Regions from separate parts of the Pseudomonas sp. PME37.24/006 genome, predicted to be linked through region 4. Evidence: predicted binding sites of a transcription regulator. Region 4 holds the regulator's gene; each other region holds the start of a gene.
The links. The regulator FliA, encoded in region 4, starts transcription of late flagellar genes. The targets are predictions, from matches to a motif close to CTAAAGTTTNNNNNNNNNNNGCCGNTAA.
Positions count from the first base shown of each region.

Region 1: a site for FliA is predicted at 1,949-1,976, ahead of ACZ3GY_RS02630 (methyl-accepting chemotaxis protein). Genes of this name have one in related genera too.
Region 2: a site for FliA is predicted at 2,312-2,339, ahead of ACZ3GY_RS00380 (methyl-accepting chemotaxis protein). Genes of this name have one in related genera too.
Region 3: a site for FliA is predicted at 2,508-2,535, ahead of motA (flagellar motor stator protein MotA). Genes of this name have one in related genera too.

Region 1 covers NZ_JBVHNL010000001.1:567,331-571,993, reverse strand. Annotated here, with positions in the region: gene ACZ3GY_RS02630 (methyl-accepting chemotaxis protein) at 1-1,751, opposite strand, end outside; gene ACZ3GY_RS02625 (GFA family protein) at 2,043-2,447, opposite strand; gene ACZ3GY_RS02620 (AEC family transporter) at 2,546-3,460, shown strand; gene ACZ3GY_RS02615 (CitMHS family transporter) at 3,767-4,663, shown strand, end outside.
Region 2 covers NZ_JBVHNL010000001.1:81,602-86,264, reverse strand. Annotated here, with positions in the region: gene ACZ3GY_RS00390 (YdgA family protein) at 1-983, opposite strand, end outside; gene ACZ3GY_RS00385 (hypothetical protein) at 1,141-1,971, opposite strand; gene ACZ3GY_RS00380 (methyl-accepting chemotaxis protein) at 2,383-4,002, shown strand; gene ACZ3GY_RS00375 (thiol-disulfide oxidoreductase DCC family protein) at 4,306-4,663, shown strand, end outside.
Region 3 covers NZ_JBVHNL010000005.1:65,669-70,331, forward strand. Annotated here, with positions in the region: gene rsgA (small ribosomal subunit biogenesis GTPase RsgA) at 1-533, shown strand, start outside; gene motB (flagellar motor protein MotB) at 572-1,594, opposite strand; gene motA (flagellar motor stator protein MotA) at 1,600-2,451, opposite strand; gene ACZ3GY_RS21330 (HDOD domain-containing protein) at 2,574-4,085, shown strand; gene ACZ3GY_RS21335 (rhodanese-like domain-containing protein) at 4,153-4,663, shown strand, end outside.
Region 4 covers NZ_JBVHNL010000002.1:683,186-687,848, reverse strand. Annotated here, with positions in the region: gene flhF (flagellar biosynthesis GTPase FlhF) at 1-283, shown strand, start outside; gene fleN (flagellar synthesis regulator FleN) at 371-1,210, shown strand; gene fliA (RNA polymerase sigma factor FliA) at 1,207-1,950, shown strand; gene ACZ3GY_RS08710 (chemotaxis response regulator CheY) at 2,104-2,478, shown strand; gene ACZ3GY_RS08705 (protein phosphatase CheZ) at 2,498-3,286, shown strand; gene ACZ3GY_RS08700 (chemotaxis protein CheA) at 3,298-4,663, shown strand, end outside.

The sequences.
Region 1 (4,663 bases), on a different contig from region 4:
CTCTGCTCTTCGGCAGCCGTGGCGATCTGCATGTTGCGGTCGTTGATCCCGGCGACGCCGGCGGCGATATCGGCCAGCAGGTCACCTGCGCGCTCGATGTTGGCCGCACCTGCGCGCGCCTTGCCGAGGGTTTCCTCCATCGAATGCGTGGCGAGATCCGAGCCTTTCTGCAGATTGGCGATCATCTCCTGGATATTGCCGGTGGACTCCTGGGTCTTCTGCGCCAGGGTGCGGACTTCGGAGGCGACCACCGCGAAGCCGCGACCGTGATCGCCGGCCCTCGCCGCTTCAATGGCCGCGTTGAGGGCTAGCAGGTTGGTTTGATCGGCAATCCCGCGGATCACGTCGAGCACGCCAGAGATCGAATCACTTTCCTGTTTCAGATCGCCGATTATCCGCGCGGTCTCATCCGCTTGAGTGGACAGTTCGCGGATGACCTCCACGGTACGCTCGATTTCCTGGCGGCCCTGAGTGGTACTGAGGTTCACCTGACGGGACATTTGCGCAGCGTCGCTGGTGCTCTGCGCCACGTCGCGAACCGTCGCGCTCATCTCGTTGATGGCGGTCACCACCAACTCGGTGCCTTGGCGCTGACGCTCCAGGCTGTTGCTGGTCTGCAGGGTCACCGCTGAGGACTCTTCAGCTGCGGTGGCCACCTGGGCGGTGGCGGAGCCAATCTCGCGCACGATCTGCGCCAGCTCTTCAGCCATGCGGTTGAGGTTACGGGTTATTTCGCCGAATTCGTCTTTGCCCTGATAGGTCGAGCGTGCGGTCAAGTCTCGCTGGGAAAGGGCCAGTAGCGCGGTGTTCGCCTCGCGCACGGCGAAGTTGATGTTGCTGATGATCAAGTAGGACAGCACGGTCACCACCGCCAGCGCGGCCATCACACCGATCACCGTCATCCACAGCACGCCAGCGGCCTTGTCACGCGCCTGGGCGGCCAGGATGCCGACCCTCTGACCCAGCTCGGTCTCCACTTCGCCCATCAGGTCAATGCGGCTGGTGGAAGTCTGGAACCAGTCGGTAGCCTTGACGCCCAGCGACTGACCAAGCGGTGTGTCGAAGGCCAGCTTCTGCAACCGGGCGACTTCCACGGCACTGGGCTGCTGCATCTTCTCGTCGAGCTTGCGTACGAAATCCGCCGAGGCGTTGCGGCGGAAGCCTTCGGAGTAAGCAGTGAACTCGCCCAGGTTGCGGCTGAAGGTGGAGAGCAGATCGGCGTCGAAACGATCCTGGTTGAACACCACGCCGAGCATGGCGCGCTCACGCCCGGCCCGCTCCTTCATCTCGATGAACTGGGTGAGCGACGACAGTACGCGGGCCAGCGATGGATCGTCGACGCTGCGCTCGAGGCCGTGGGTGTAGCCGATCAGCGTGCGGATGATCGCGGTATAACGCGCCCCCGACTCACGGTTGTCGATCGCCAGTTTGTCGATCTGCCCGCGAGTCGCATCCAGGCCGCTCAACGCGGCAAGGGCTTCGTCGAGCTGATCAGCCGCGCTGCCGGACAGCGCGCGCACTTCGCCCAGCGCCGTGTCGGTCTGCCCACGCATGCGCAGCAAGACGTCCTGCATATTTTTGCCCTGGCTACCCAGAAAAATCCCGCTGGCGCCCCGCTCGCGTTGCAGCACGGTAATCAACTGACTGACTTTCTGAGCGGCGGCGCTGGCCTCCTGGGTTCGATCCATCTCCTGCAAGGTCTGGTAACTGCTGGTGACCTGCAAGGCAGCAAGCCAGAGAAACCCAAACAGCGGGCACGCGAGTATCAGTAAGAGCTTGCGACTCAACGGGATATTTCTGAGCACGGGGTATCACCTATTCCATGGACTTCGGCAGATTCAATTACCAAGGGAAAAAGATTGTCTGTCGTCGTGCTTATGTACTGCGGCACGTTAAACAGCGAAAGCGCATCCATATGCGGCACGAAGGCATGTCAAGGGACGACTCTTGATCGGCCCAAAGCGAGCATTCTTTAGGGAAAACCAGACAAAGAGGAGGCTTACGCGCTACGGCGACCGTCACTTGGTTGGCCTAGAGGCAAGCTAGTCAATCCGCTCCTGCCGCTCTTCCGGCAAGTGCGTATCCACCTGCAGCCAGGGCAATCGGCTCTGGATCCAGATATGCCGATTCGCAGGCGCCTGTTCCGGGTGATCCAGCGTCGCGATGGTCACATCCATCGACTGCGGACTCAGGGTGGTGAGTAAAGCCAAATGCGCACCACAGGTTGGGCAGAAATACCGTGTGCAGGTCGCTGACGAGGCGTAGCGCGCGGGCTCGCCCTGCAGCCAGGTGAAGTGCTGTAGCGGCACGGTGATCCAGGTGACCAGAATGCCGCCGGTGCTGCGCCGACAGATCGAGCAGTGGCAATGGGCGATATCGCTCAAAGGCGCCTGGAACTGATAACGCAATGCGCCACATTGGCAGCCACCGCTATGTAGATCGCTCATCGTTCTCTCCTGAAGCCTGTTGATATCCAGCTCGCATCTGGCTTGCCTGATCGTGCGGCACTGGCGAAGATGCACGCTCACCACCACCGGGGGCTCCCGTGACCGAACTGCTTCTGGCCCTCTGGCCACTCTTCGCACTGATCGTTGCCGGTTATGAACTGCGCCGTCGCGGTTTTCCCAGTGAAGCCTTTTGGCCCGGGGCCGAACGCCTCAATTACTTCATTCTATTCCCCGCCCTGCTGTTCAACAGCCTGGCCACTGCGCCGCTGGACAACCCGCAGTTACCCAGGCTGGCGTTGGCCGTGCTGCTTGGTCTGGGCATAGCCTGGCTGGCACTGCTGATCGTACGCCGCCTGCGCGGCTGGCCGGCGTCGCGCTTCGGTGCTTTCAGCCAGGGCATTCTGCGTTTCAACACCTATCTGGGTCTGGCGGCGGTGGGCAGTTTGTTTGGCCAGCCAGGCTTGACCCTGGCCGCGCTGATGCTGGCGTTGATGGTGCCGACGGTCAATGTGCTGTCGGTGTGGTCGCTGACCGCCGAGCGTGGCGTCAGCGCACGCGGCCTGCTACTGCCGATCATCCGCAACCCGCTGATCCTCGCCTGTTTCGCTGGCGCCCTGGTCAATCTCAGCGGCCTCGGTTTGCCGGGCGGCAGTGGCCGCCTGCTCAGCCTGCTCGCCGCCGCCAGCCTGCCGCTGGGTTTGCTGTGCGTTGGCGCGGCACTCAAGCCGGAGCAACTGGGTGGCGAAATCCCCGCCTTGACCTGGAATAGCCTGCTGCGCCTGCTACTGATGCCGCTGCTGGCATTCTCCGTCGCTTACGCGCTGCAACTACCGGTGATGGAGAGCACCGTACTGGTACTGTTCTTCGCCCTGCCCACCGCACCGACCGCTTATGTGCTGACTCGCCAGTTGGGCGGCGATGCCAACCTGATGGCCGGCATCATCACGCTGCAACATCTACTCGCCGCGGCCTCCCTGGTCGCCACGCTCTATCTACTCGAGCGAATGCTGTAGCCCACGGCTGGCGGGGCTCACGGGCCCGCGCCGGTTTATCTAGCCGCGGCGAAACATCCAGCAATTATCTGAGTTCGGCGAAAGCTGGCTGAAAGCTTTGTGCTCTAGCATCCGCTCACTGACCGACATAGATCGGTCGATGAGCTGCCGCCAGAGAGGCCCGCAGCTGCCGTCAACAAGAATAAAACAGGTAATTAACCATGCTCCGCCCTCGCTCTCCACGTCTTCTCCACCCCCTCCGTTCGCCTCGTCGCTAACGCTGACCGCCTTTTCGCACCGTAGCCGAATCACGTCCGGAGAATCTCCATGCTGACTTTCCTTGGCTTTGCCATGGTTTCGACTTTCATGTACCTGATCATGAGCAAACGCCTGTCGGCGCTCATCGCTCTGATCATCATCCCGATCATCTTCGCCCTGATCGGTGGCTTCGCCCCCCAGATCGGCCCGATGATGCTCGAAGGCATCAGCAAGCTCGCGCCTACCGGCGTGATGCTGATGTTCGCCATCCTCTACTTCGCCATCATGATCGACTCGGGCCTGTTCGATCCGCCCGTGCGCCTGATCCTCAAGCTGGTCAAGGGTGACCCGCTGAAGGTCGCTGTCGGTACCGTGGCCCTGGCGCTGATCGTTTCCCTGGACGGCGACGGCTCGACCACCTACATGATCTGCGTAGGCGCCATGCTGCCGCTGTACAGCCGTCTGAAGATGAGCCCGACCATCATGGCCGGCCTGATCATCATGGCCGGCGGCATCATGAACATGACCCCGTGGGGCGGCCCGACCGCTCGCGCAGCCAGCGCCCTGCACGTCGACCCATCGGACGTCTTCGTGCCGATGATTCCGGGCATGATCGTTGGTGCCATCGTGCTGTTCGGCGTGGCTTACTACTATGGTCTGCGTGAACGCAAGCGCCTGGGCGTGCTGCAACTGCCGGAAGGCAAGATCACCCAGGACGAGATCAGCGTTTCGCAGTTCCCGGAAGCTCGTCGTCCGAAGCTGATTCTGATCAACGCCCTCCTCACCGTGATTCTGATGACCACGCTGATCGCCGGCCTGCTGCCGATGCCCGTGCTGTTCATGATCGCCTTCAGCATCGCGATGATCATCAACTACCCGTGCCTGCAGCAGCAGAAGGATCGTATCTCTGCCCACGCCGGCAACGTCCTGGCGGTAGTCGGCCTGATCTTCGCCGCGGGCATCTTC
Region 2 (4,663 bases), on a different contig from region 4:
AGAGCCTGAGTTTCCTGGATGGGCTTGAGTTTGTCGCGATACAGCTCGAGCAAGGATTGCACGGCAGCAGCATCGAAGTTCTTCAGCGACCAGAGCATGTGCATGCCGGCGAGGTCTTTGCCGTCGTAGCTGACCATGCCGATGTCATAGCCCATGCGCCCGCCCAGCACATTGCCGGTTTCCTGCAGGCTGCCGAACTGGGCGATGTCCTTGACCAGCACCGGGGGTTTGTCGCCGACCTTGATCTGCGCGGTGGCCAGTTTGAGGGCGCTGTCACCGAGGTAGAAATCGCCGCTGCCGCGCTTCTGGTCGCTGTTAAGGGTCAGGCCCCGCAGCTCGACCTGAATAGGAGCGCCCTCACTGTCGGTCGCAGTGACGAGCAGGCTGTCCATGGCGCCGACTGCCTTGAATGCGACCGCATGCTTGCTGGCTTCCCCATCCAGGGTCAGGCCGGAGAACTTGACCGTGGAGGTCGGCGTCGGCGCGAAGTCCAGAGGCGTCAGTACCAGAGTGCCGCTGGTAGATCCGTCATAGCCCAGGCTGCCCTGGCCGGTAAGCGGCGCAGCGCCCTTGGCGGCATCGAACCACTTCTGGGTGTATTCGTTGGCCTCCAGCGCATAGTTGCTGGCGGCCATGACCGGCCACAGATTAAGGCGCTTGAGGCGCGACGCAGGCAGCGGGCCGTGCTCGATGTTGTCGACCAGCAAAATCTCCATGTGCTTGGGGAGGTTTTCCTTGTCCGGCGCATCGAAGGTGAGGCGGTAGCGGGCGGTACTGGTGAACAGGCGGGTTTCCAGCGACAGCAGCTCCAGCTTGGCCGTGGCGCCCGAACCGAGCAGCGCGTCCTGGCTCTGCTGGTTGGCTTCTGCAATGGCGTTCTGCAAAACACCCGGCAATTGAGTACCGGTGTACCAGGCACCGGCTGTGCTGAGCACACCAACTGCTACCACTACGCCTACCGCTATTCCTGCAATTTTTTTCATCGTCTGCTCAATGCATGTCCATGATTTGAATGTTCAGCCTTCCTGGCAACAACCCCTTTTTGACGAGCGCGGCACTGCGAAAGGCGGCGACGATGGTAGCACCATGGGGCTCGCCATACTGTGCGAGCGCTCTTGTTCGGCGCGAATGGCCGGGCGTTTAAACGGTGCTCCTCTCCCCGTTGGTCCACAATTGCTGGCGCCAATTGCTGTCGAAGTTTTTCTGAAGTACGGCGTTCGCTGATCCATCACGGGGAGCGTTTCGGGCAGTAATTTTTGCCAGAAGCTGCGCGCCGATATCGATGCTCTGGGCGTAGTTGTCACGATTGAAGTTAATGCCCAGGCTAAACCGCTCGGTCTCAAAGACAGCGATCTGAGCATCCGCGAGGTTATTGGCCTGCTTTACCAATTCATCTGATTCATTCAGGGCCTGCACCAGGCGATCCGCTTGCTCACTGCTAAGCCCCTCGGCTGTCGTCAGAACGATTTTTCCACCGGCATTAACAGTGAAACCAAAAGACGCAGCCTTTAAATCCGGGTGGTCTTGGGCGATATTCTCCAGGACGCTCGTATAGGTCTGTTCAATCTGCTCAGACGCAGAGCGCAGGTTCAGGTTCGCCGCTTCCAAGGCTTTCGCATGCCTTTCAAAGGCACTCCAGCGTGAAGCCATGGTGTCGCCGGTCAGGCCTGCCATCAACGCGTTGTGCTCTTCTTCACTCAGCGCATTTGGATCGTGAATAGCCGCCCTTGCAGCGATGACTGGATCATTGGGGCGAGTGCTGCCAGTTCTTACCGACTCGGCATACGCCTGATACTTGTCCAAAGCCTCTGTGCTGATCTGGACCGTATTGTTTGTTACCAGCGAGCCTCTGAGCGAAGCGTTATCAACCCCTTCGTTGATATTCGCAGGTTGGCTCGTAGCGACCCGCCCAGCGTGGTTTGCGTGTAGATCCGTTACGGTGTACGAGCCGACCACAGGTATGGCGCTCATATCATGTGTCTCCTATTCATACCCACCCCTGCCACTCAAGCGGCACAGTAGCCGCTGTTAGCGCAGGCAAGGGCTTCACAGCGTAAGCGTTACCGCCGACATGATTTTTTGAATGCAAAGGCGCTTTTGAGGTTTCCGATCCCCGTTTAACGGCGTCGCTAGCCAATTCTTTAACGGAACGAGGATCGCTGTTGTGCTCGGCTTCCGGCACCGGGGTCAAGCGGCACATGTAGCGGCCAACTAATCGCGGCCATCGACGCTGAGCGTGAGGCGTTGCAATCCGCGCCAGCCCTGACCGTGTCGCGGCACACACCTAAACGCACAGCCTTTCGACGACATGCTTAAAGTTTCCACCTTTGGGTCGATAGCCTGTTGAACATATCAACCATCGCTGGAAAACAGGAATCTCGTATGCGCCTTAGAAACCTCAATGTAGCTCCACGAGCATCCCTGTTTTTCGCTTTAATAATCGCGTTGGTTTTTGTGCTCGGCATATTTGCAATCGTGCAAATGGGCAAGCTGAGGGACGCCGAAAAAGACGTCGAGCTCAACTGGATGGCTAGCATCCGACAAACGGCGTTGATGAACAATGCGGCCCTTCGCCTGAGGCTCGAAACACAGCGGGGCCTTGCAGACCCCCAGTCCATTCAAAAGAATATTGAAAGCTTCGCCGGCTACCGCAAGGCGTTCACCGATGCGGTGACGAATTATGAGCCCCTCATCGCAAGCGACAAAGAACGCTCGTTTTATACGCCGGTGAAAAACAGTGCCGATGCCTATTCCAAACAACTGGATCTTCTCGAACCGTTGATGAGGCAGGGTGACATAGCGGCAGCGGTCAATCTGGTGAGTACCAGCATCCGCCCCCTGACCAATAATATGGAGCAGCAGGTCAAGGACTTGACCCGTTTCAACGATGAAGGTGCAGCGCAGGCTGGGCAAACCGCGACCGATCTCTATAGCAATGGCCTTTGGCTTGTTGTCGGCCTTATAACGGGCGTGGTCATCTTGACGTCTGGGTTGGCATTATTGCTGACGAAAAGTATTACCTCTCCGATTAACGATGCGTTGTCCGTCGCGGAGCGTATCGCGGCCAGCGACCTCTCCAAGGAGGTCTTGGTCAGCGGCACCGATGAAGCCGGGCGACTGTTGAAAGCGCTCGCGCAGATGCAGAAAAATCTGCGCACCACGATTATGCAGATCTCCGATTCGTCCACCCAACTGGCCTCTGCGTCAGAAGAGATGACAGCGGTCACTGAGGAGTCGAGTCGGGGTCTTGTCGCCCAGAATGACGAGGTCAATCAAGCGGCCACAGCGGTCACAGAAATGAGCGCGGCCGTTGATGAAGTCGCTCGTAACGCGGAATCTGCTTCCGAAGAGTCAAAACGTACCCAGGGCTATACCGAAGTAGGTTTGGCGCGAGTGGCTCAGACATTGAAGTCCATTCAAAAGCTGAACGGTAACGTTGAAAACACGAGCGAACAGATTCAAGGGTTGTCAGATCGTGCCCAGAGCATCACCAAAGTTGTCGAGGTGATTCGGGCGATTGCAGAACAGACCAATCTGTTGGCACTGAACGCCGCTATCGAAGCCGCACGAGCTGGCGAGCAAGGTCGCGGGTTTGCGGTGGTTGCTGACGAAGTAAGGGCTTTGGCGCATCGCACTCAGGTGTCGACCCAGGAAATCGAGCAGATGATCGCGGCCATTCAGAACGACTCTGACCTGGCCGTGAAGGCGATGAACACGAGCAGAGACCTGGCGACCGAATCGCTTGGCGTCGCCCAGGAGGCCAGTACCTCGCTGGATCAAATATCAACGGCTATTATTCAGATCAATGAACGTAACCTCCTGATCGCCACGGCCTCTGAAGAGCAGTCGCATGTAGCACGTGAGGTTGACCGCAACCTGGTCAGCATTCGCGAGCTGGCAACACAGAGTGCTGCGGGCGCCAGCCAAACGGCCAGTGCGTGTGGCGAAATGTCAAAACTGGCGGTTAACCTGAACCAGTTGGTTAACCGTTTCGTGGTGTGAAAAAGGGGCCGACTACTGAAAATCTGGGTACTCAAAAATGCTCTAGCTGTCGCATCACGAGGGTATCCAGAAAAATGTAATGGCCCCGAGCGCAATTTATGCCTGAGGCATACCACGCCTCGATAGATGACTTGAGCAAACGCATGCTGATGTACGCATGCCTTTCTGGTGGATGTGCTGATGCAGCGCTTCCCCATAGGTCCGATGAGGACGAGGGTTAGGGCTGCATCACTATATGGCTTACTGACCTGCGCAAGGTGTGTTCCCTGCAGCCTTACCAACATTCATACAAGGCAGGGCGTCATGCACAAGAAAGAGCCGTGGCCACTGACGCTGTACTTTGACGGTGAATGTCCGCTCTGCGCTCGGGAGATCAACCTGCTGCGTCGGCACGCCGTAGAAGATCGACTGTTGTTTGTCGACATCCGCAGGGAGGGGGTGACGGCCGAAACACTGGGCTTCTCGTTAGAGGCTATGCAGAACTTACTGCATGCCCGCTTCGCCGATGGCCGTTGGGTCACCGGGCTGGATGCTACCTTGTGGAGCTGGCGAGCCGCCGGTTTGGGCATTTGGGCAACGCCTCTGACATGGCGCCCACTGCGGCCGATCTTCACGATGGGCTATCGCCTGTTCTGCCGCTTGCGCCCCCATTTGGCATGGC
Region 3 (4,663 bases), on a different contig from region 4:
TGATCGATGCGCAGAACGAAACGGCGCTGAACGCACTGCTCGGCGTGTACCGCCAGTTGGGTTACCCGCTGCTGGAAGTGTCCGCCCTGGAAGGTGATGGCATGGAGCAGCTCAAGCAGCAGCTCGATGGCAATATCAGCGTATTCGTCGGCCAGTCCGGTGTGGGCAAGTCGTCGCTGGTCAATAGCCTGCTGCCGGGCGTCGATACCCGAGTGGGCCCGCTGTCCGAGCTGACCGGCAAGGGCACGCACACCACCACCACGGCACGGCTGTTCCATTTCCCCGGTGGCGGCCAGTTGATCGACTCACCGGGTATCCGTGAGTTCGGTCTGGTGCATGTCAGCCGAGATGACGTGGAGGCAGGCTTCATCGAGTTTGCCGAGCTGCTCGGCCATTGCCGCTTCCGCGACTGCAAGCACGACCGCGAGCCTGGCTGCGCGCTACTCAAGGCGCTGGAGGATGGCCGCATTCAACCGCAACGAATGAACAGCTACCGACACATTCTGGCCAGCCTGCCGGAGTCGGAATACTGAGTCATCGCCGACCGATCCTAGTCGAGCGCGTGACCTCATTACTCGCTCGGCTGATCCATCTGCAACGTACCGTCCTCGAAGATATTCAGCCGCTCGCGCATCTGCTCGTTAGATAACGGTTCGGCCGCTGGCGCGCCACCACTACCGCCCGCAGGAGCGTCGGGAGCCTGATCGGGCGCCAGTTCGCCGCCGCCCTGCTCCCCTTCGATATTGCGTTGTGCCTTTTTGGTCAGCACCACGATATCGATGCGGCGGTTGACCGGGTTCAAGGGGTCGTCACGGTCGAACAGTGCCGAAGACGCATAACCGACCACTCGCGCCACCTGGGCATCGTCGTATCCCGCAGCGGTCAACACCCGACGCGCGGCGTTGGCGCGGTTGGCCGACAGCTCCCAGTTGCCGAAGCCGCCAGCGCCGGCGAAAGGCTTGGCATCGGTATGGCCACTGACGCTGATCTTGTTCGGCACGGCCTTGATGGTGTCGGTCAGTGCGAACAGGATGTCCTCGAAATAGGGCTGTAACTGGGCGCTGCCCAGGGCGAACATCGGCCGATTCTCGGCATCGACGATCTGAATGCGCAAACCGTCCTGGGTGATTTCGAACAGAATCTGATCCTTGAAGCGCTGCAACTGCGGATCCTGCTCGACCTTGTTCTGCAGCTCCTGCAGCAGCAGTTCCAGACGCTCGCGCTCCACCTCTTCGGCCTTGGCCTCGGCCTGCTCGGCGTCCAGCTCGGCCGGATCCTTGGGGTCAGTGTCCGCTTCGTCCCCCGGCGACTCCTGGGGCTGTTCGTTGAGGGTGCGATCCGGCGAAGGAGTCGGTGAGCCTCCGAGGTCGATCACGTAGGGGCTGGCACTTTCGGAGAAGCCGATGGGATCCTTGAAGTAGCCGGAAATCAGCTTTTTCTGCTCGGGCGTGGCCGAGGACATCAGCCACATCACCATGAAGAAGGCCATCATCGCCGTGGCGAAGTCGGCGAAGGCGATTTTCCAGGCACCACCATGGTGGCCCCCGGCGACCTTCTTGACCCGCTTGACGATAATCGGCTGGTTGTTTTCCATGGTGCTTAGTTCCCGCGCATTGCCTGTTCAAGCTCGCTGAAGCTTGGGCGGTGCGCCGGGTAGAGGGTCTTGCGCGAGAACTCCACCGCCAGCGACGGCGGCATTCCGGACGCAGAGGCGACCAGGCCGGCCTTGATGGCCTCGTAGACGTTCAGTTCTTCCTTGGCATCGTGCTCGAGCGCGGCGGCCAGTGGGCCGAAAAAGCCATAGGAAGCGAGAATCCCGAGAAAGGTACCAACCAGCGCCGTGCCGACCTTCTCGCCGATCTGCGCGTTATCCGCCTCGGCAAGAATCGACATGGTGATCACGATACCCAGTACCGCGGCCACGATACCCATGGCCGGCATACCGTCGGCGATCTTCGCCACGGCGTGGGCGGGATGATCGAGTTCCTCCTTGAGGCCAACCAGCTCCATGTCGAACAGGCCTTCAAGCTCGTGAGGCGCCATGTTGCCCGAGGACATGATGCGCAGGTAGTCGCAGATGAAGGCGACCATGCGTTCATCGCCCAGCACCGCCGGGTACTTGCTGAAGATCGGGCTAGCTGCGGGATCCTCGAGATCGGCCTCGATGGCCATCATCCCCTCGCGGCGCGCCTTGTTGAGAATTTCATAGAGCAGGCGCAGTACTTCCAGGTAGTAGTCGTGAGTGAACCTGGACTTGAACATCTTCAATGATTTCTTGAGGACGATCATGAACATACTGCCCGGATTGGCCTGCAGGAACGCGCCTAGCGCGGCCCCGCCGATGATCAGCACCTCGAAAGGGTGCACCAGCGCCATGAGCTTGCCGCCAGACGCGACGAAACCGCCGAAGACGCAGGCGAAGACAACGATGATGCCGATGATTTTGGCCATAAAGAAAACTTAAAAAAGTGAAAAGAAAGGGAGGTCGCGCGAAACACCCCTTCTACTTATCGGAAGAGATGGGCGAGACTATAGTCAGTTAAGTCTAAAAAAAGCCATTTTGGCATATCCCCATGGTCGCAAGCACGCCGTTACCCCGCACCCTCGATGCCTGGCTCAAGCAGTTGGATGGCCAAGTACTGCCTATCCCGACTCAGCATCACCAGCAGGTACGCCGCGCACTGAGCGATAGCCGCCGCTCGCTACGCGAGATCGCCGACCTGATGCAGGACAGCCCGGCATTGGTGCTCAGCGTATTGCGTGAAACCAATCGCAAGAGCAGCAGCATGGGTGAAGCGGCGGAAAGCCTGGAAACCGCGCTCAATCGCCTCGGCCTCAAGCGCGCCGAAGAACTGCTGATGCGCATACCGGCCAAGGCGATCACAGACATTCCTCAGCCGCTTCGCCAGATCCAGCTGATCAGCCAGCACGCCGCGCAGCAGGCCAATGGCCTGTTCGCCGCACGCCTCGCCCGCCTGTGGCAGGAAATCCACTGGGGCAGCTTGTTGTTTCTCTCGCCGGTGTGGGCATTGCTGGCGGCTCATCCCCAGCTGTTCGAAACCTGGGAGCAACGCGTGCTGATCAAAGGCGAGCGACCTGCACGGGTCGAACGCGACCTGCTGGGTATTTCCCTCTTTGAATTGTGCCTGGCACTGGCTGAGCACTGGCGTCTGCCTGCCTGGATCATTCAGGGCTATCAGCTGCTGATCAGCGACCGGCGCCTACTGGCCAGGGCGCTACGCCTGGCGCGCCTGCACGATGATCCCCTACGCCAACAGCAGCAGCTGGACAGCGATCCGCCCCTGCAACGCTGGCTCATGCAACCGGCCAACAGCATCTTACTGGCCAACGTATTGGCCGTCTCGGCGCACAACGCCTGGAGCGGCAGACACACCCGGCGCTGGCAAACGCTCAATAGCCTGTACCTGCAAATGCCACTTGCGGAGCTGCATCAGCACATTCACCAGAATGCAGCACACAGCGCGCGACAGGTAGACACCACTGGTCTTTGGCACCCCGCCGAAGCGTTGCTGTGGCCTTGGCATGCACGGCACTTCCAGCCCCCCAAACCGGCGCCCACACCGCAAACCGGCGACTGGCGCCAGCTGTGTACCCAACTGCTCACCCAGCCAACGGCGTTCAGCAACGTGGAACAGCTCACCCGTTGCGCCCATGGGGCGCTGCAAGCGACCGGTCTATCGCGCCAAATCCTGCTGCTCGCCGACCGCAGCCATAGCCGCCTGCAGGTGCAGCAACATGCAGGCGTCGATGCCAGCGCCAGCGGCCTGACGCTCGACCCGGGGCAAAGCCAGGTGCTGCGTCGCCTGCTCCAGGCGCCGGCGCAACTGCGCCTGACACCCGCCAATATTGCCCAGTTCTCTGCCCTGCTCCCTGGCAACCTGAAAGCTCTAATACCCAGTGAGCACCTGCTGATCCGATCACTAGCCAGCAATGATCGGGTGGTGATGATTCTGTTCGCCGACCTGCACGGCAAACCGATCAGCGATACCGTTCTGCAAGCCTTCGCCAAGACCGCGCAATGCATCGAGCGCGCCCTGGACACGTTCAGCAAACGTAACCGCTGAGTGACGGGTTTCTCGCTGACTTGCCTGCGCTACAATCGCACTCTTATTTTCATCAACAGAGGCCTGCATGACTGCCTTCGACGAACTGCCGCTGGTCATCGAACCTGCGGATCTCGCGACGCGACTGGAAGAGCCGAGCCTGATTCTGGTCGACCTGAGCAGCAGCGCCCGTTACCAGGCTGGACATATTCCCGGCGCCCACTTCGTCGACCCCAAACGTACTCAACTGGGTAAACCGCCAGCCCCCGGCCTGCAGCCTGGGCAGGCGGCACTGGAGCAGTTGTTCAGCGAGCTTGGCCATCACCCAGATGCCACCTATGTGGTGTACGACGATGAAGGCGGTGGTTGGGCCGGGCGCTTCATCTGGCTGCTGGATGTCATCGGCCACCCGCGCTATCACTTTCTCAACGGTGGCCTGACCGCCTGGGAGGCTGAGCAGCGTCCGCTTGATCAGAATATCCCCGAGCCGAAAAACACACCGGTGCAGCTGTCGCTGAGTGACGAGCCAACGGCCAGCCTCGATTACCTGAAGTCGCGCCTGGGCGCCGACGACCTGGCCATCTGGGATGCCCGTTCGC
Region 4 (4,663 bases):
GGCGTATCACAGTTACAAGCGCTGTGGGCTGGCCGGCTGCATTCTGAGTAAACTGGATGAGGCAACCAGCATGGGAGAGGTATTGGGTCTGGCTATTAGCCACCGTCTACCGGTAGCCTATCTGGCAGACGGCCCGCGAATTCCGGACGATGTACATGTGCCGCGCAGCCATCAGTTGGTCAGCCGTGCTGTAGGCCTGCAGGCTCCGGATGAACCGAGTGAGGATACGATGGCCGATATGTTTGCCGGGTTGTACCAAGACCCGGCACGACGCGCAGGATGATCATGCAGGTGTGGCGAAGCGCTGGCTGTGGTCGTTCCAGCAGCGCACAATGGCCATGTGGCTCTAAAGCGAAGTTAGACAAGGTGTATAGATAACATGGGTATGCATCCCGTACAGGTGATCGCGGTGACCGGCGGCAAGGGCGGCGTTGGCAAGACCAATGTGTCGGTGAATTTGTCGTTGGCGCTGGCGGATCTCGGTCGGCGCGTCATGCTCATGGATGCTGACCTGGGGCTGGCCAACGTCGATGTATTGCTCGGCCTGACGGCCAAGCGCACCCTGGCTGACGTCATCGACGGCCAGTGCGAGCTTCGCGATGTTGTCCTGCAGGGTCCGGGTGGCATTCGTGTCGTGCCGGCGGCCTCCGGTACTCAGAGCATGGTGCAGCTTACGCCCATGCAGCATGCTGGTCTGATCCAGGCTTTCAGTGATATCAGCGACAACCTCGATGTACTGATCGTGGACACCGCCGCGGGCATCGGCGACTCGGTGGTGAGCTTCGTACGTGCTGCGCAGGAAGTGCTGGTGGTGGTATGTGACGAGCCGACCTCGATCACCGACGCTTACGCGCTGATCAAGCTGCTCAATCGAGACCACGGCATGAACCGTTTCCGGGTGCTTGCCAATATGGCGCATAGCCCGCAAGAGGGTCGTAATCTGTTTGCTAAGCTGACCAAGGTGACCGACCGTTTTCTGGATGTTGCGCTGCAGTACGTGGGCGCAGTGCCTTATGACGAATCGGTACGCAAGGCCGTACAGAAACAGCGTGCGGTATATGAGGCGTTCCCTCGTTCGAAGTGCGCGCTGGCGTTCAAGGCGATTGCCCAGAAGGTTGATGCGTGGCCATTGCCGGCCAACCCGCGAGGCCACCTGGAATTTTTCGTTGAACGCCTGGTGCAACAACCGACTGCAGACACGGCTGTATGACGACAGCCTCTGGACTCCGTATGTACAGCAAGGCAACAGCACGAGATTCACAGCATCAGTTGATTGAACGTTACGCGCCATTGGTCAAACGCATCGCCTACCACCTGTTGGCGCGTCTGCCTGCCAATGTGCAGGTGGACGACCTTATTCAGGCCGGCATGATTGGCCTGCTTGAGGCATCGCGTAAATACGACGCCGGTAAGGGCGCCAGTTTCGAGACGTTCGCGGGTATCCGTATCCGGGGTTCGATGCTCGATGAGGTGCGCAAGGGTGATTGGGCGCCGCGTTCGGTGCACCGCAACAGCCGGATGGTCAGCGACGCAATCCGAAAAATTGAAGCGAGAACGGGAAGAGACGCTAAAGATCAGGAGGTTGCTGCCGAACTCCAATTGAGTCTCGAAGATTACTACGGCATTCTTGGCGACACTTTGGGTAGCCGCCTGTTCAGTTTCGACGATCTGTTGCAAGAAGGCGAAAGCGGTGGGCTGCAGGAAGACACAAGCTCCTTGCTCCAAGGGCCTTCGCATGAGCTGGAAGACAATCGTTTCCAGGCAGCGCTGGCCGACGCTATCAGCAATCTGCCGGAGCGTGAGCGGTTGGTGTTATCGCTGTATTACGACGAGGAGTTGAATCTCAAGGAAATCGGCGAGGTACTGGGAGTTAGTGAGTCGCGGGTCAGCCAATTACACAGTCAGTGTGCCGCGCGTTTACGCGCACGGTTAGTGGAATGGCGCGCATAAGGAATTAGCAGGGCGCTGGAAAAACACAGTGAACGCAGCAAAGCCGGGCGCAATAGTTTTGCGGCGTTCCGCCAGGCCGGTTTCACGATTTATAAGCGCTTCAGAATGCTGATGGCGTTTTAGGACTGTACGGAGGTCGACTTGGACAAGAACATGAAAATCCTCATCGTCGATGATTTCTCGACGATGCGCCGGATCATCAAGAATCTTTTGCGTGATTTGGGCTTTACCAATACGGCGGAAGCCGACGATGGCGTCACGGCCTTGCCGATGCTGCAAAGCGGCAGCTTTGACTTCCTCGTGACCGACTGGAACATGCCGGGCATGAGCGGAATCGATCTGCTGCGCGCGGTGCGTGCGGATGAACGCTTGAAGCAAATGCCAGTGTTGATGGTGACGGCAGAAGCCAAGCGTGATCAGATCATCGAGGCCGCTCAGGCTGGTGTGAACGGCTACGTGGTCAAGCCATTCACCGCCCAGGTGCTCAAGGAAAAGATCGAAAAAATCTTCGAGCGGGTCAACGGCTGATGTCTGCCGCGAGGTTGTTATGGAACACGAAGATTCTCAAGAGGCCGACCTCGAGTCGACTCTGAAAAGCAATGCCCGCCAACTGGTAAGCAGCCTCGAACAAGGCAACTTTGGCGAAGCGGTACAGCTGATCAATGAACTGAACAAGGCGCGCGACCGTGGTCTTTACCACGAAGTCGGCAAGCTCACGCGTGAGCTGCACAACGCCATCGTCAATTTTCAGCTTGACCCTCGGGTGCCCCACGCCAATGAAGTCTCACAGATATCTGACGCGACGGAGCGGCTCAACTACGTCGTGACCATGACCGAGCGTGCGGCCAATCGCACCATGGATCTGGTCGAGCAGAGTGCACCACTGGTCAATGATTTGAGCAGCGAAGCCGATGCTCTGAGCGAAGATTGGGGGCGTTTCATGCGCCGTGAAATGGGCGCTGAGGCTTTCCGTGAGTTGGCCAAACGCATCGAGCTGTTTTTGGCGCGCAGCCAGCGTGACAACAGCAAACTGTCCGGGCACCTCAACGACATTTTGCTGGCGCAGGACTATCAGGATCTGACCGGGCAGGTGATCAAACGCGTCACCCAGTTGGTGACCGAGGTAGAGAGCAATCTGCTGAAACTGATGCTGATGGCCAGCCAGGTCGACCGTTTCGCCGGCATCGATCACGATCACAATGAATTACGTGTAGAGCAGAACAAACAAAAAAATACGTCCCATGGTGAAGGTCCACAGATTCATGCCGATAAGCGTGATGACGTCGCATCGAACCAGGACGACGTCGACGATTTGCTGTCCAGCCTGGGATTTTAGGAGCACGTCATATGAGCTTCGGCGCCGATGAAGAAATCCTCCAGGATTTCCTGGTAGAGGCCGGCGAGATTCTCGAGCTGTTGTCCGAGCAGTTGGTGGAGCTGGAAAGCCGCCCGGACGATATGAATCTGCTCAACGCGATTTTTCGGGGATTTCACACGGTAAAAGGCGGGGCAGGCTTCCTGCAGCTCAATGAGTTGGTGGAATGCTGCCATATTGCCGAGAACGTGTTCGACATCCTGCGTAAGGGTGAGCGTCGCGTCGACTCCGAGTTGATGGACGTAGTGCTCGAAGCGCTGGATGCCGTCAATGGCATGTTCACCGAAGTACGCGAGCGTGTTACGCCGACGCCGGCTTCTCCCGAGCTGCTGGCAGCGCTGGCACGACTCGCTGAGCCTGCTCCTGCCGCAGGGTCTGTTGCGGTTGCTGCAGCTATGCCCGTTGAATCAGTAGCCCAGGCCGCCCAAGCAGAGGCGGACATCACCGACAGTGAGTTCGCACAGCTCCTCGATGCTCTGGACGACGAACCACAACCGCAAGCGAGCGCTTCGGACGACGAAATCAGCGACGATGAATTCGAGTCGCTGCTCGATCAGTTGCATGGCAAAGGTCAGTTCGCGGCTTCGGCGACAGCCGCTGTCGAAACGGCTGCGCCTGTACCGGCCAGTGTCTCGAGCAGCGCCAATGGCGACGACATCACCGATGACGAATTCGAGGCTCTGCTCGATCAGTTACATGGCAAAGGCCAATTCGTCGCTGCTGCGGTAGAGGCGCCGGCACCGACGGCTCCTGCTGCGTCCGCCAGCTCTGCGGCGCAGAGCGATGAAATCACCGATGATGAGTTCGAGTCGCTGCTCGATCAGCTGCACGGCAAAGGTAAGTTCGTCGAACCAGCGGCGATCGCTGCTGTTGCCCCAGCTGCGGCGCCGAAACCTGTAGCCAAACCCGCTGTGCCGGTAGCAGCCAAGGCTGTACCAGCACCGGCGACCAAGGTCGAGCCTGCTAAAGCCGCTGCCGTAGCGCCGGCCGCTGCTCCTGCTCCTGCTCCAGCGAATGAAGCGGAAACCACCGTGCGGGTCGATACCGCGCGTCTGGACGAAATCATGAACATGGTCGGCGAGCTGGTGCTGGTGCGTAACCGCCTGGTGCGCCTGGGGCTCAACAGCGGCGACGAGGCCATGTCCAAGGCTGTGTCTAACCTCGATGTTGTGACCGCCGATCTGCAGACCTCGGTCATGAAGACCCGCATGCAGCCGATCAAGAAGGTCTTCGGGCGTTTCCCGCGCTTGGTTCGTGACCTGGCTCGGCAACTGAAAAAAGAGATCAACCTGGAACTGGTTGGTGAAGAGACGGATCTCGACAAGAACCTCGTCGAAG